Linked DNA regions of Lichenicola cladoniae. The protein of the gene in region 2 interacts with the protein of the main gene of each other region in a pairwise test. Links are inferred from orthologs where the notes say so. Each region holds a gene or a part of one and is shown on either strand. Other genes may lie near its edges.

The links.
Region 1: the proteins of ribD (region 2) and accC interact in binary tests that used the Escherichia coli proteins (3 or more experiments, as listed by UniProt). The link is inferred for Lichenicola cladoniae from one-to-one orthologs.

What each region holds. Positions count from the first base shown.
Region 1 is NZ_CP053708.1:3,257,616-3,263,844, reverse strand. What follows is about bases 2,648-5,599. They hold accC (acetyl-CoA carboxylase biotin carboxylase subunit), read right to left. Parts: upstream 4,820-5,599; coding sequence 3,476-4,819; downstream 2,648-3,475. Other genes in these bases: aroQ (type II 3-dehydroquinate dehydratase), read right to left, coding at 5,285-5,599; HN018_RS14820 (acetyl-CoA carboxylase biotin carboxyl carrier protein), read right to left, coding at 4,830-5,288; sthA (Si-specific NAD(P)(+) transhydrogenase), read left to right, coding at 2,648-3,252. In the rest of the region: HN018_RS14840 (ATP-binding protein), read left to right, coding at 1-1,105; HN018_RS14835 (adenine phosphoribosyltransferase), read left to right, coding at 1,234-1,749; more of sthA, read left to right, coding at 1,801-2,647; more of aroQ, read right to left, coding at 5,600-5,740; HN018_RS14810 (septal ring lytic transglycosylase RlpA family protein), read left to right, coding at 6,074-6,229. UniProt on the Escherichia coli protein: This protein is a component of the acetyl coenzyme A carboxylase complex; first, biotin carboxylase catalyzes the carboxylation of the carrier protein and then the transcarboxylase transfers the carboxyl group to form malonyl-CoA.
Region 2 is NZ_CP053708.1:449,834-455,349, reverse strand. The notes cover bases 222-3,073. They hold ribD (bifunctional diaminohydroxyphosphoribosylaminopyrimidine deaminase/5-amino-6-(5-phosphoribosylamino)uracil reductase RibD), read right to left. Parts: upstream 2,271-3,073; coding sequence 1,173-2,270; downstream 222-1,172. Other genes in these bases: HN018_RS01905 (riboflavin synthase subunit alpha), read left to right, coding at 2,831-3,073; ribB (3,4-dihydroxy-2-butanone-4-phosphate synthase), read right to left, coding at 222-1,176. Also shown: more of ribB, read right to left, coding at 1-221; more of HN018_RS01905, read left to right, coding at 3,074-3,454; HN018_RS01900 (LLM class flavin-dependent oxidoreductase), read left to right, coding at 3,647-4,753; HN018_RS01895 (TonB-dependent receptor), read right to left, coding at 4,866-5,516. UniProt on the Escherichia coli protein: Converts 2,5-diamino-6-(ribosylamino)-4(3h)-pyrimidinone 5'-phosphate into 5-amino-6-(ribosylamino)-2,4(1h,3h)-pyrimidinedione 5'-phosphate.

The DNA.
Region 1 (6,229 bases), 2.8 Mb from region 2 along the record:
GATTGTCGGCAACATCGAGGCGGTGCAACTCGAACTCGGGTCGATGTCGCCCGGCGCCACCGATGCAGGATTGCGGCAGCATCTCGGCCAGGCGGCGGGGGCCGCGGATCGCGGAGCCGGGCTCTCCCGCCAGTTGCTGGCCTTCGCCCGACGTCAGCCATTGCTGCCGGAGCTGGTCGACCTGGCGCTGCTGCTGCCCGATCTGATGCCGCTGCTGCGGCGCACCCTCGGCGAGCGCATCGAGATCCTGCTGGATCTGCCGGAGGGCGAATGGCTGGTGACGATCGACCCGATCCAGCTGGAGAGTGCCATCCTGAACCTGGCGTTGAACGCGCGAGATGCGATGCCGGGCGGCGGTGTGCTGGCGATCCGGCTGGCCGCCGGCGCGGCCGACCCGGTGGGCACCGCGGCTCGGGCGCCTCGCGGTCGGCCGGATGTCTTCGAGCTGTCCCTCGCCGATACCGGGCAGGGTATGAGCGAGGCGGTGGCATCCCGGGCGTTCGAGGCGTTCTTCACGACCAAGGCCGATCGTGGCGGTACTGGGCTCGGGCTGGCCACCCTCTCCGCATTCGCAAGCCGGTCCGGCGGGGCGGCAAGACTGGTATCCCAGCCGGGCCTCGGCACCACCGTGACGATACAGCTGCCGCGCACTGCCGGTCACGCCCCGGACGCCTCCGCACGGACGCTAAGTCCGTCGGGGATTCCGCGCGGCGAGGGCCGGATCCTGCTGGTCGAGGATTCGGCAGACGTGCGCAAGATCGTCGCCGATACGCTGCGCACGCTGGGTTATCGCGTCTGCGAGGCCGAGGATGGCTGCGTCGCGTTGCGCATGCTGAGCGACCGTTCAGACAGGATCGACCTGTTGCTGACCGATATAGGGCTTCCCGGTCCGCTCGACGGGTTCGCCCTGGCCGAACGATCCGCGCAGCTGCGGCCGGGTATCCGTGTCCTCTACATGTCCGGCTACGGCGACGAGACCGGTACCGTCTCGCATCGCCGCCGCGCGCCCGCGGGCATGTTGATCGGAAAGCCGTTCAGGCGCGAACAACTGGCCCGCGCAGTTTATGAAACACTGCGCAGCTCGGGGAAGGCAGCGGCGGCATAGCGGGACGCACCGGGCCCGGGCGCCGTCGTTCTTGCCGATGCCCCTCGAAACAGGTAAAGCCCGGCTGCACATGAGGAGGGGAGCTTCGGGCATGGTCCGGGCTCTGTCGATCAATGGACTTGAAGGCAATGGACCTCAAGGAGCACATCCGCGGCATCCCGGATTTTCCGAAGCCCGGCATCCTGTTCTACGATATCTCGACGCTGCTGCGGAACGCCGATGCCTGGCAGGTGGCGATGGGACGGCTCGCGCATGCCGTGGCACCAGCCCAGCCCGACCTGCTGGCGGGTGTCGAATCACGCGGCTTCCTGATGGCGGCCCCGCTTGCGAGCAAGCTCGGCTGCGGGTTCCTGATGCTGCGCAAGCCCGGCAAGCTGCCCGGCCGTACCGTCTCGGTCGATTACGAGCTGGAATACGGCCAGGACAGTCTTCATATCCAGGCCGATGCGATCCGGCCTGGCCAGCGCGTGGTGGTGGTGGACGACCTGCTGGCGACTGGCGGGACACTCGCAGCGGCAATCCAGCTTCTGCAAAAGGTCGGAGCCAACGTCACCGGTGCGGCCGTCATCATCGAGATCCTGTCCCTGAAGGGCCGGGAGAAGCTGGGCGTGCCGACCTCGGCGCTGGTCAGTTACGAATCCTGAAGCATCCTGGATCTATTTGCTGACGGTGTATTTCGCCCGAAGGAGCATGACATGATCCAGGATTACGAGCTGATCGTCATCGGAAGCGGCCCGTCCGGCCGCCGTGCTGCAGTTCAGGCTGCGAAGCTCGGAAAGTCGGTCCTGGTCATCGAGAAGACATCGCGGCTCGGCGGCGTGTCGGTCCATACCGGAACGATCCCGTCCAAGACCCTGCGCGAGACCGTGCTCAACCTGACCGGTTGGCGCGAGCGCGGCTTCTACGGCCTCGCCTACCGGGTGAAGCAGGATATCGCCGCCGGCGACCTGACCATCCGCCTGACGAAGACGCTCGATCATGAGGTCGAGGGACTGAAGCACCAGTTCATCCGCAACCACGTGCACATGATGCACGGCGCCGCGCGCTTCCTCGACAGCCACTCGCTCGAAGTGACCCTGGATGCCGGCGAGATCCAGCTGGTGCGGGGGCAGAGGATCGTGATCGCCGTCGGCACGCGGCCGTACCGGCCCGACAGCGTTCCGTTCAACGGCACCACGGTGGTCGATAGCGACGGCATCATCAATCTGCAGAAGCTGCCGAACAGCCTGGCGGTGATCGGGGCCGGGGTGATCGGCGTCGAGTATGCGACGATCTTCAGCGCGCTCGACGTGCGGGTCACGCTGATCGAGCCGCGCGACAGCTTCCTCGACTTCATCGACCGCGAGTTGCTGGCCGAGTTCGTCCACCAGCTCCGCGATCGCGGCGTGACGTTCCGGCTGGGCGATCCGGTCGAGACCATCAACATGGAGCATGGCCAGCCGATCGTGATGCTTGCCGGCGGGCGGCGCGTGCGCGCCGAGATGGTGCTCTACACCGCTGGGCGCGTGGGCAATGTCGAGGCGCTCGAGCTCGATCGCTGCGGCCTCGCGGTCGACAACCGGGGCAGGATCACCGTCGATCCCACGACGTATCAGACCGCCGTGCCGCACATCTATGCTACGGGCGACGTGATCGGTTTCCCGAGCCTCGCCTCAACCTCGATGGAACAGGGCCGCATCGCCGCCTGCCATGCCTTCGGCGAGAACGTGCCGCCGCCGCCGAGATTCTTCCCCTACGGTATCTATTCGGTGCCGGAGATCTCGACCGTCGGCATGACCGAGGAGGAAGTCAGGAGCCGCCACATCCCGTACGAGACCGGCGTGGCGCGCTTCCGCGAGACGTCGCGTGGCCACATCATGGGTCTGCAGGGCGGCCTGCTGAAGATGATCGTGTCGCTCAAGACGCGGAAACTGCTCGGCGTGCATATCGTCGGCGAGGGTGCGACCGAACTCGTGCATATCGGACAGGCGGTGCTGAACCTGCACGGTACGCTCGACTATTTCCTCGAGAACACGTTCAACTATCCGACGCTCGCGGAGGCCTACAAGATAGCCGCCCTCGACGCCTGGAACCGGATGACGCCGCGTGTCGCCGGCCGCGAGGAAGCCGAGATCGAGAACGCCGAGCAGGCCGACGCCGCCGAGTAGCGGCCAGCGGCCAGCCCATTGAATGAAACCCTGATCGCGCTGTTGGCGCCGTCCGGATCAGACGCTGTATCACGACGATGGTCGTGAACAGGTACGCGGCTTGCGGCTACTACCCGCTCAGGGCAGCGCAGATAAGCATCGGCGCACGGTTCGGATCGATGGCCGCTCGGCGGTCGATACCAGGCAGAACGGCGTGTCCATCGCGCCGATGTTCAGCGACCGCCTAGTGCGGCTTGTCGACGAACTGTTCGAGCCAGTGGATGGTGTAGTCGCCGGCACGGAACTCCGGGTCCGCAAGGATGCGCTGGTGCAAAGGGATTACGGTCTTGATCCCCGAAATCACGAACTCGTCCAGCGCCCGCTGCATCCGGGCGATCGCCTCGGGACGGGTTGGCGCATGCACGATCAGCTTGGCGACCATGCTGTCGTAATACGGCGGCACCACGTAGCCGGCGTAGAGCGCGCTATCGATCCGGACACCCAGGCCACCCGGTGGATGGAACACGGTGACGCGGCCGGGGGTCGGCATGAAGGTGTCCGGGTCCTCGGCGTTGATCCGGCACTCGATCGCATGGCCCTCGAAGCGGACCTGCTCCTGCGTGTAGCCGAGCGGCTGGCCGGCGGCGATACGGATCTGCTCGCGCACCAGGTCCACGTTGCACACCATCTCGGTGATCGGATGCTCGACCTGCAGCCGGGTGTTCATCTCGATGAAGGCGAACTGGCCGTCCTGGTACAGGAACTCGAGCGTGCCGGCATTGCGGTAGCCGAGCTTCTTCAGAGCAGAGGTTGCGGTCTCGCCGATCGCGCGGCGTTCCTCCTGTGTGAGGGCAGGGGAACCGGCCTCCTCGAGCAGCTTCTGGTGCCGGCGCTGCAGCGAGCAGTCGCGCTCGCCGAAATGCACTACGGCGCCATGATTGTCGGCCATGATCTGCAGTTCGATATGGCGCGGCTTGTCGAGATACTTCTCGAGATAGACTTCGTCGTTGCCGAACGCGGCCTTGGCCTCGGTGCGGGCGACGCGCCAGGCTTCCTCGATATCGTTCGCGGTCTCGGCGACCTTCATGCCGCGTCCGCCACCACCGGCGGCGGCCTTTATCAGCACCGGATAGCCGATCTCGGCCGCGACCGTGCGGGCGGCATCGAGGTCGGCGAGCGCTCCGTCCGAACCCGGCACCAGCGGCACGCCGAGACTGCGCATGGCGGTCTTGGCGGTGATCTTGTCGCCCATCATCCGGATATGGTCGGGCGACGGTCCGATGAAGGTGAGGCCATGCGCCTCGACCGCCTCGGCGAAGCCGGCATTCTCGGACAGGAAGCCGTAGCCCGGATGGATCGCATCGGCACCGCACAGATGCGCCGCGGTCAGGATCGCCGGGATGTTGAGGTAGCTGTCGCGCGACGCCGGCGGGCCGATACAGACGCTCTCGTCCGCCAGCCGCACATGCATCGCCTCGGCGTCGGCAGTCGAATGAACCGCGACCGTGCGTATGCCCAGTTCGCGGCAGGCGCGCAGCACCCGGAGCGCGATCTCGCCGCGGTTGGCAATCAGGATCTTGTCGAACATCAGGCGGCGATCACTCGATGACCGCCAGGACTTCGCCGAACTCGACCGGCGAGCCGGAGGTGACCAGCAGCTTCTTCAGGGTGCCCGCGCGCGGCGCCTTGATCTGGTTGAAGGTCTTCATCGCCTCGATCAGCATCAGCGTCTGTCCGGCGGTGACCGCATGGCCTTCGGTTACGAAGGCCGGCGCGCTCGGCTCGGGCGACAGGTAGGCCACGCCGACCATCGGGCTGGTGACCGCGCCCGGGTGCTTGGACAGGTCGGCCGGATCCGCGATCGCCGGGCCTGCAGCCGGTGCGAGCGCCGTTCCGGGGCCGGACGGTGCGGCATAGGCCTGCACCATCTGCGCCGGGGCGCGGACCACGCGGATGCGGCTGTCCTTCTCCGCGACCTCGATCTCGGTCAGACCGGTCTCGGTCAGGATCTGGGCCAGTGCGCGGATCGCGTCCACGTCGACGGGCAGGCGGCTCATCGTTCGTCCTCGTCCATGATGATGTCGGCCAGCGCGGTCAGCGCCAGCGCATATCCACGCACCCCGAGCCCGCAGATCACGCCCACAGCCGCCTGGCTGACATAGGAGTGCCGGCGGAATTCCTCGCGACGGTGGATGTTGGAGATATGCACCTCGACGACCGGCAACGCGACAGCCGTCAGCGCGTCGAGCAATGCGATAGAGGTATGGGTATAGGCGCCCGGGTTGATCAGGATCCCGCGCGCGCGGCCACGGCATTCCTGCACCCAGGACACGAGCTCGCCCTCGCCGTTGGTCTGGCGGAAGTCGATCGCGACATCCAGGCGCTCGGCAGCCTGGACGCAGATCTGCTCGACATCGTCGAGCGTCGCCCTTCCGTAGATGGCGGGTTCGCGCAGACCGAGCATGTTGAGGTTGGGGCCGTTCAGCACGGCGATGAGCGGAGGCGTCATTGTCACGCGGCGTTAGCATGTCGCCACCGGTGCTCCAAGGGCATCCGGGCCACATGACGGCGATCGCGACATCCAAGCCACGCTGTTGCCGCTGGCACACGCATGGCTGGGTGCGCCGCACAATATAACGCTGATGTCTACCCAGTAGAGTCATCTTCTTCTTCGTCTCAAATTCCCCAATGCTGTCACCCGAATTGCGACCGAAAAGCATATAAAGGCCTCTTTATGCTCTGTTCATGTTTGGACGGCGCTATTCAGGCTTGATCTTCTGATTAGGTACGCCTCTAGTGCTCGGGAACGGTGTGGGACGACCAAAACGTGCGATCGACGAGCTTGCGACCTCAGAGCAACAGGGCCCTCGCCCTTTCCGCGACGCAGCTCGCCTCGCTAGCCGTTGCGGCCCTTCTCGGCCTCGGCACCTCTGGATCGATCGCAGCACCCGTCGCCGTCGCACCGACAAGCTGGGCAGGGGCGGTCCACTCGCGTCTC
Region 2 (5,516 bases):
GTAGGCGGTGGGCGCGGTTTCGAGCGACGGACTTGCGGCGACGGTGAAGCCGCGTTCCTCGAGAGCGGTGATCTTGGCAGGGTTGTTGGTCAGCAGGGCCAGCGTCTGCACCCCGAGGTGACGCAGGATCGCGGCGGCGACCGTCCAGTCGCGTGCGTCGGCCGCGAAGCCCAGCCGATGGTTGGCCTCGATCGTGTCCAGGCCCTGATCCTGCAGCTCATAGGCACGGACCTTGTTGGCGAGGCCGATGCCCCGGCCTTCCTGGTCGCGCAGATAGACCAGCACGCCGGAGTCGGCGCTGGAGATGCGGTCCATCGCCGCATGCAGTTGCGATCCGCAGTCACACCGGAGCGAGCCGAACACGTCGCCGGTCACGCACTCGGAGTGCAGCCGGACCAGCGGCGGGCGAGTGGCCGGAGCCTGGCCGGGATTGCCCTTGACCAGCGCCAGATGCTCGGCGCCGGCCGTATCGCGGAACGCATGCATCTCGAAGACGGCGGTACCATCGGTCCCGAACGACCCGACCGGCAGGCTGGTGGTGGCGATATGGGTAACGACCGGCTCGGACAGATATTCGACGAGTTCGGCGATGGTCACGATCGGCATGCCATGCTCGATGCCGAACGCGCGTAGCTCGGGCATCCGCGCCATGTCGCCGCCGGCGCTCATGACCTCGCAGATCACCGCCGCCGGCCGCAATCCTGCCAGGCGCGCCAGGTCGATCGAGCCCTCGGTGTGGCCGGTCCGGGCCAGCACCCCCCCCTTCACGGCGCGCAACGGGAACACGTGACCGGGCGAGATCAGGTCGCCCGGCACGGCCTCGGCTGCGACCGCCGCCTGGATGGTGCGGGCGCGGTCATGCGCGGAGATGCCGGTGGTGACGCCTTCGGTGGCTTCGATCGAGACGGTGAAGGCGGTGGTCCGGGGCGCCCGGTTGTCGACGACCATCATCGGCAGGGCAAGCTGCTCGACCCGAGCCTCTTCGAGCGCCAGGCAGACCAGTCCGCGGGCATGGGTGACCATGAAGTTGATGGCCTCCGGGGTCGCGAACTCCGCCGCGATGACCAGGTCGCCCTCGTTCTCGCGATCCAGGTCGTCGGTCATGATGACCATGCGGCCGGCACGCAGCGCCTCGATGGCCGCTTCGATGGACGGTGTCAGGGGTTTCGAGGTCATGCGTCATCATCCCACTGGGTGTTCGAAGTATCTGAAAGCTCGGGCAGCAGCGACAGCGGCGACACCTCGCCTGCCCGCCGGGGCGACAGGCTGACATCGAGCCGGTCGACCGGATCATGCCGGGTCGGGTCCGCCTGGGTGATCGTCAGCCAGTCGTCCCAGAGCCCGGCTTCGCGCAGGCTGGCCAGCACGGATGGGCCGGCCTCGACCATCGCCCACATCACGCCGGCCTCGCCCAGCGTCGGCAGCACTTCATCGAGCGAGCGGATCGACCGCACGTCGAAGCCACGCGCGCCGGCCGCCTGGATGGTCTCGGCGGACACCCGGTCGCCGCGCCCGAGTATCGCCAGGATCCGGCGCCGGCCGGGGTGGTCGGGCAGATGGCGAACGGTAAAGGATGGATCGTCGGCGAGGATGGTGCCGGTGCCGGTGATGATCGCATCGGTGCAGCGACGCAGCCGATGCGCCAGACGCAGCGAGGCCGACGAGGTGAAGGTGCTGGCGCCGCGCGGAGGGATCATGCTTCCCGACGCGTCGAGCGCCTGCTTGACGGTGATCCAGGGGTGGCCGGTGATCGCACGGCACCGGAACGGCGCGATGAGGGCCTGGCAGGCACGGGACAGCGCATCGTCCGGACCGTTCAGCATGTGGACGGCGATGCCGGCATCGCGCAGCCGTTCGGCACCATGGCCGGTCACCAACGGATTGGGGTCGGCGCTGCCGATCCAGACGGTGCGGACCGGGCTGGCGAGGATGGCCTCGGTGCATGGACCGGTGCGGCCGGTATGATTGCAGGGCTCGAGCGTGACAACGAGCGCGGCCGCCTGCGCCGTCAGGCCGGCCTGTTCGAGCAGGCGCAGCGCCTGGGCCTCGGCATGGGAACCGCCGGCACGCTGATGTGCGGCTGCCACCAGGACGCGGCCGGTCGCATCCAGGATGGCGCAGCCGACCGGCGGATTGGGCGTGGTGGCACCGATGAACGCGCACGCCGCCTCTATCGCCGCCCGGAAGCCGGCTTCGACTCCAGGTGGTCGTTGCGAGGCATCCGAACCCGGGCCTAGCGGTGGAGGTCGTGACAGCGGCGCCGCAAGCATAATCAATCGAATCCCGTCCTGACGGACGTGACTCAGGGCACAGCTTTCCGGTCATGCCACTCCGTTGCCGGAACGGCAGTCTCGTCAGCGTTCTCTCCCATCCGGACTATACCGTCGGCTCCGGGATCTCACCGGATCTGCTCGACCCTGCTGCGTAGCCCAGCAGGCGCTCGCGGGCTGATGAAACAAACGGTCAGACCGCCTGCCTTCAAATACCGCCGGTGGGGAATTTCACCCCGCCCTGAGAACATCTCTGGTGCGATTATGGATAGTCCGGCGCCGATCGCCAAGTGGGCCACCTACTCCCGCGTGTAGGCGCTGGGACCGCGGGACCGGGATCAGCCTCTCCAACGGGACGATCTCGCTGCGGCAGCGGTCGCGGACGGCGTGGCGTCCCTGACAATGATCCGGGCGCGCGTGCCTGTCGGGCCTGCAAGGCGACAAGGTCGACCGCTGGCGGATCGGTGCCGGCGCCACCATGTCCTGTCGGGTGCAGGCCGATGGCGCATGTTCGTATGCGGACGGACCGGATTTAGCCGCGATGGTGGAGAGCAGGCCGGATGTATAGCGGGATTTCACAGGCCGTGGTTCCGGTGATGGAGCGTACGCCCGGCGACGGCAGCACCAGCTACGTGCTGCGCCTGCCCGAGCCGTTGCTTGAGGGATTGAAGCTCGGCGCCAGCGTCAACATCGACGGGGTCTGCCTGAGTGCGGTCACCATCGACCATGACCTGGTTTCGTTCGACGTCTCCGACGGCACCATGGCGATCACCAACCTGGGTGACCGCGCCGTCGGCAGCCGGGTCAACGTCGAACGCTCGCTGAAGAGTGGCGAGGAGAATGGCGGCCATGCGGTAACCGGCCATATCACCGGCACCGCTCCGATTACCGGCATCAATACCGGCACCGGGGCGCTGTATCTGCGGGTCGCGATCCCGGAGGCGCACCGCAAATACGTGTTCGTGCGGGGTTACCTGGCGCTTAACGGCTGCAGCCTGACGGTTGCCGAGGCTGACGAGGCCACCGGCGAAGTGAAGATCAACCTGATCCCGGAGACGGTGCGCCAAACCAGCCTGGCCGACTACCGGGTGGGCGATCGCATCAACTACGAGATCGAACTGCAGACCCAGATCATGGTCGACACGATCGAGCGGTGCATCCGCCAGTCGCTCCAGCGCAGCTGACGAACCGCTCTTTCGCGCGCCTGGCACAGTCCCGGACGGCCTCCCGGCGGTTCCTGCTGCTCTACGGACCGAACGGGTCTCGTCGCGGCCGGGATCGGTGACGATGGCCTGTCCACGCTAGATATGTCGGAATGTCGACCAGCAGGCCGAAATCACGCCGACTCTTCGCGAGCATCACGGGACCCGCGCGCCATGAACATCCCCCAGCCGACCCGGTTCGGACTGCCCTCCGATACGGGGGCGAAGGATTTCGGCCTGTTCCTGCCGGTTGCCAACGGTGGGTGGATCCTGTCCTCCACCACGCCGGTCATCGACGGATCGTACGAATACAACCGCAGGGCCGCATTGCTGGCCGAAGCGATCGGCCTCGACTTCGTCATGTCGATGGCGAAGTTTCGTGGCTACGGCGGCAGGACCGATCATTGGCGCACCTCCCTCGACAGCACGGTGCTGATGTCGGCGCTTGCGGCACAGACCAGCCGGGTAAAAATCTGGACCACCTTCCACACCCTGCTGCAGAACCCCGCGGTTGCCGCCAAGATGATTGCGACCCTCGACCAGGTGAGCCATGGCCGCGCCGGGCTCAACGTGGTTCCGGGCGCCTTCAAGGGCGAGTTCGCGCAGATGGGCGCCTGGCCCGATAACGTGAATCATGACGACCGCTACGAGCTTGCCAGCGAATGGCTGCGGGCGGTCAAGAGCCTGTGGACCCAGCCTTCGACGACGCAACGCGGGCGGTACTTCAATCTCGAGGATTGCCACTCCGATCCAAAGCCGGTGCAGTCGCCACGGCCGTTCATCGTAGCCGCCGGAATGTCCGAGCGCGGCATGCGGTTCGCGATCGAGGAAACCGATGCGATCTTCATCGGCGGCCGCGACGATGACGAGCTCCGCGCGACCAGCCTGCGCGCCAAGGAAATGGCGCATGAAGCCGGCCGCCGGCTGCGCACCTACGCCATGCTGATCCTGGTGATCGAGGATAGCGATGCCGAAGCGGAGGCGACCATCGCCCGGTTCCGCGACGGCTTCGACGAAGAAGCATTCTACGGGATGATGCGCTCCTACGGCATGATCGACGCCGAGATCGGCCGCGAGAACGCGTTCACCGCGCGGGCCCGCACCGGCATCACCGCGCCGCATGCCGCGGGCAGCCCTGAGACGATCACCCGCCGTATGACCGAGCTGATCGAGCATTGCGACCTGGACGGCATGATGCTGATCTTTCCGGACTACCTGGACGGGCTCGCCCGCTTCGGCGCCACGATCCTGCCGGCGCTGCATGCCCGGTTCGGTCAATGACTGGAAGCCTGATGCGCCCCCCCTGCACCCTGTCGTTCGATTACATGATCGGAATGGTCGGCAGTTTAATAAGATCCCTTCTTCGGTCTCCGATCTTCGAAGCAATTCCGTTCTAGAACTTGACTCCGGCACCTAGGAATATCGAGCGTTCGGGCTGCGTCCAGAACAACGGCATGTTGGCGGCGACAGTGTAGCCCGCCAGACCATTGATCCTGCGGCTGTCGAGCAGGTTGAAAATCTGTGCCTTGATCTCGATCGGTGCGGCACCCCGGCGAGCCAGGGTCGTGGCGGCGGAAATATCGAGCTGGTTGGTGGGGTCGATCCATTGCGCACGCCCGACATCGCCATAGGAGCCGCCGACCCAGCGATCGATGACCGACGCGCTCACCCCGTTGCGGGCATAGGTCAATCCGGCGGCAAGCGTTGCCTGGGGTGTCGTCGGCGCCGGACCCGAGACACCGCCGGCGCTCGCAGATTGATGTGCCTGGTTGAGCGAACCGCTTCCATACAGGCTCAGTCCGAACCCGAGCTGACGGGAGCCCTCCGCCTCGATGCCGCGATAGACGATGCGCCCTTCCGCGAAATCCTCGCTCTCTCCGCCCACAGTCCGTACGCCCACGGCATTGTCGAAAACGATCTCGTAGAGGTCGGCCGCGATCGCCAGTCCCGGTCCGGACCACGTCGCGCCGACCTGGAAATTCCAGGTATTCTCCGGCGATATAGCCGCCGTCCGCGGGTTGCTGACATCGAACAGCTGGAGTTG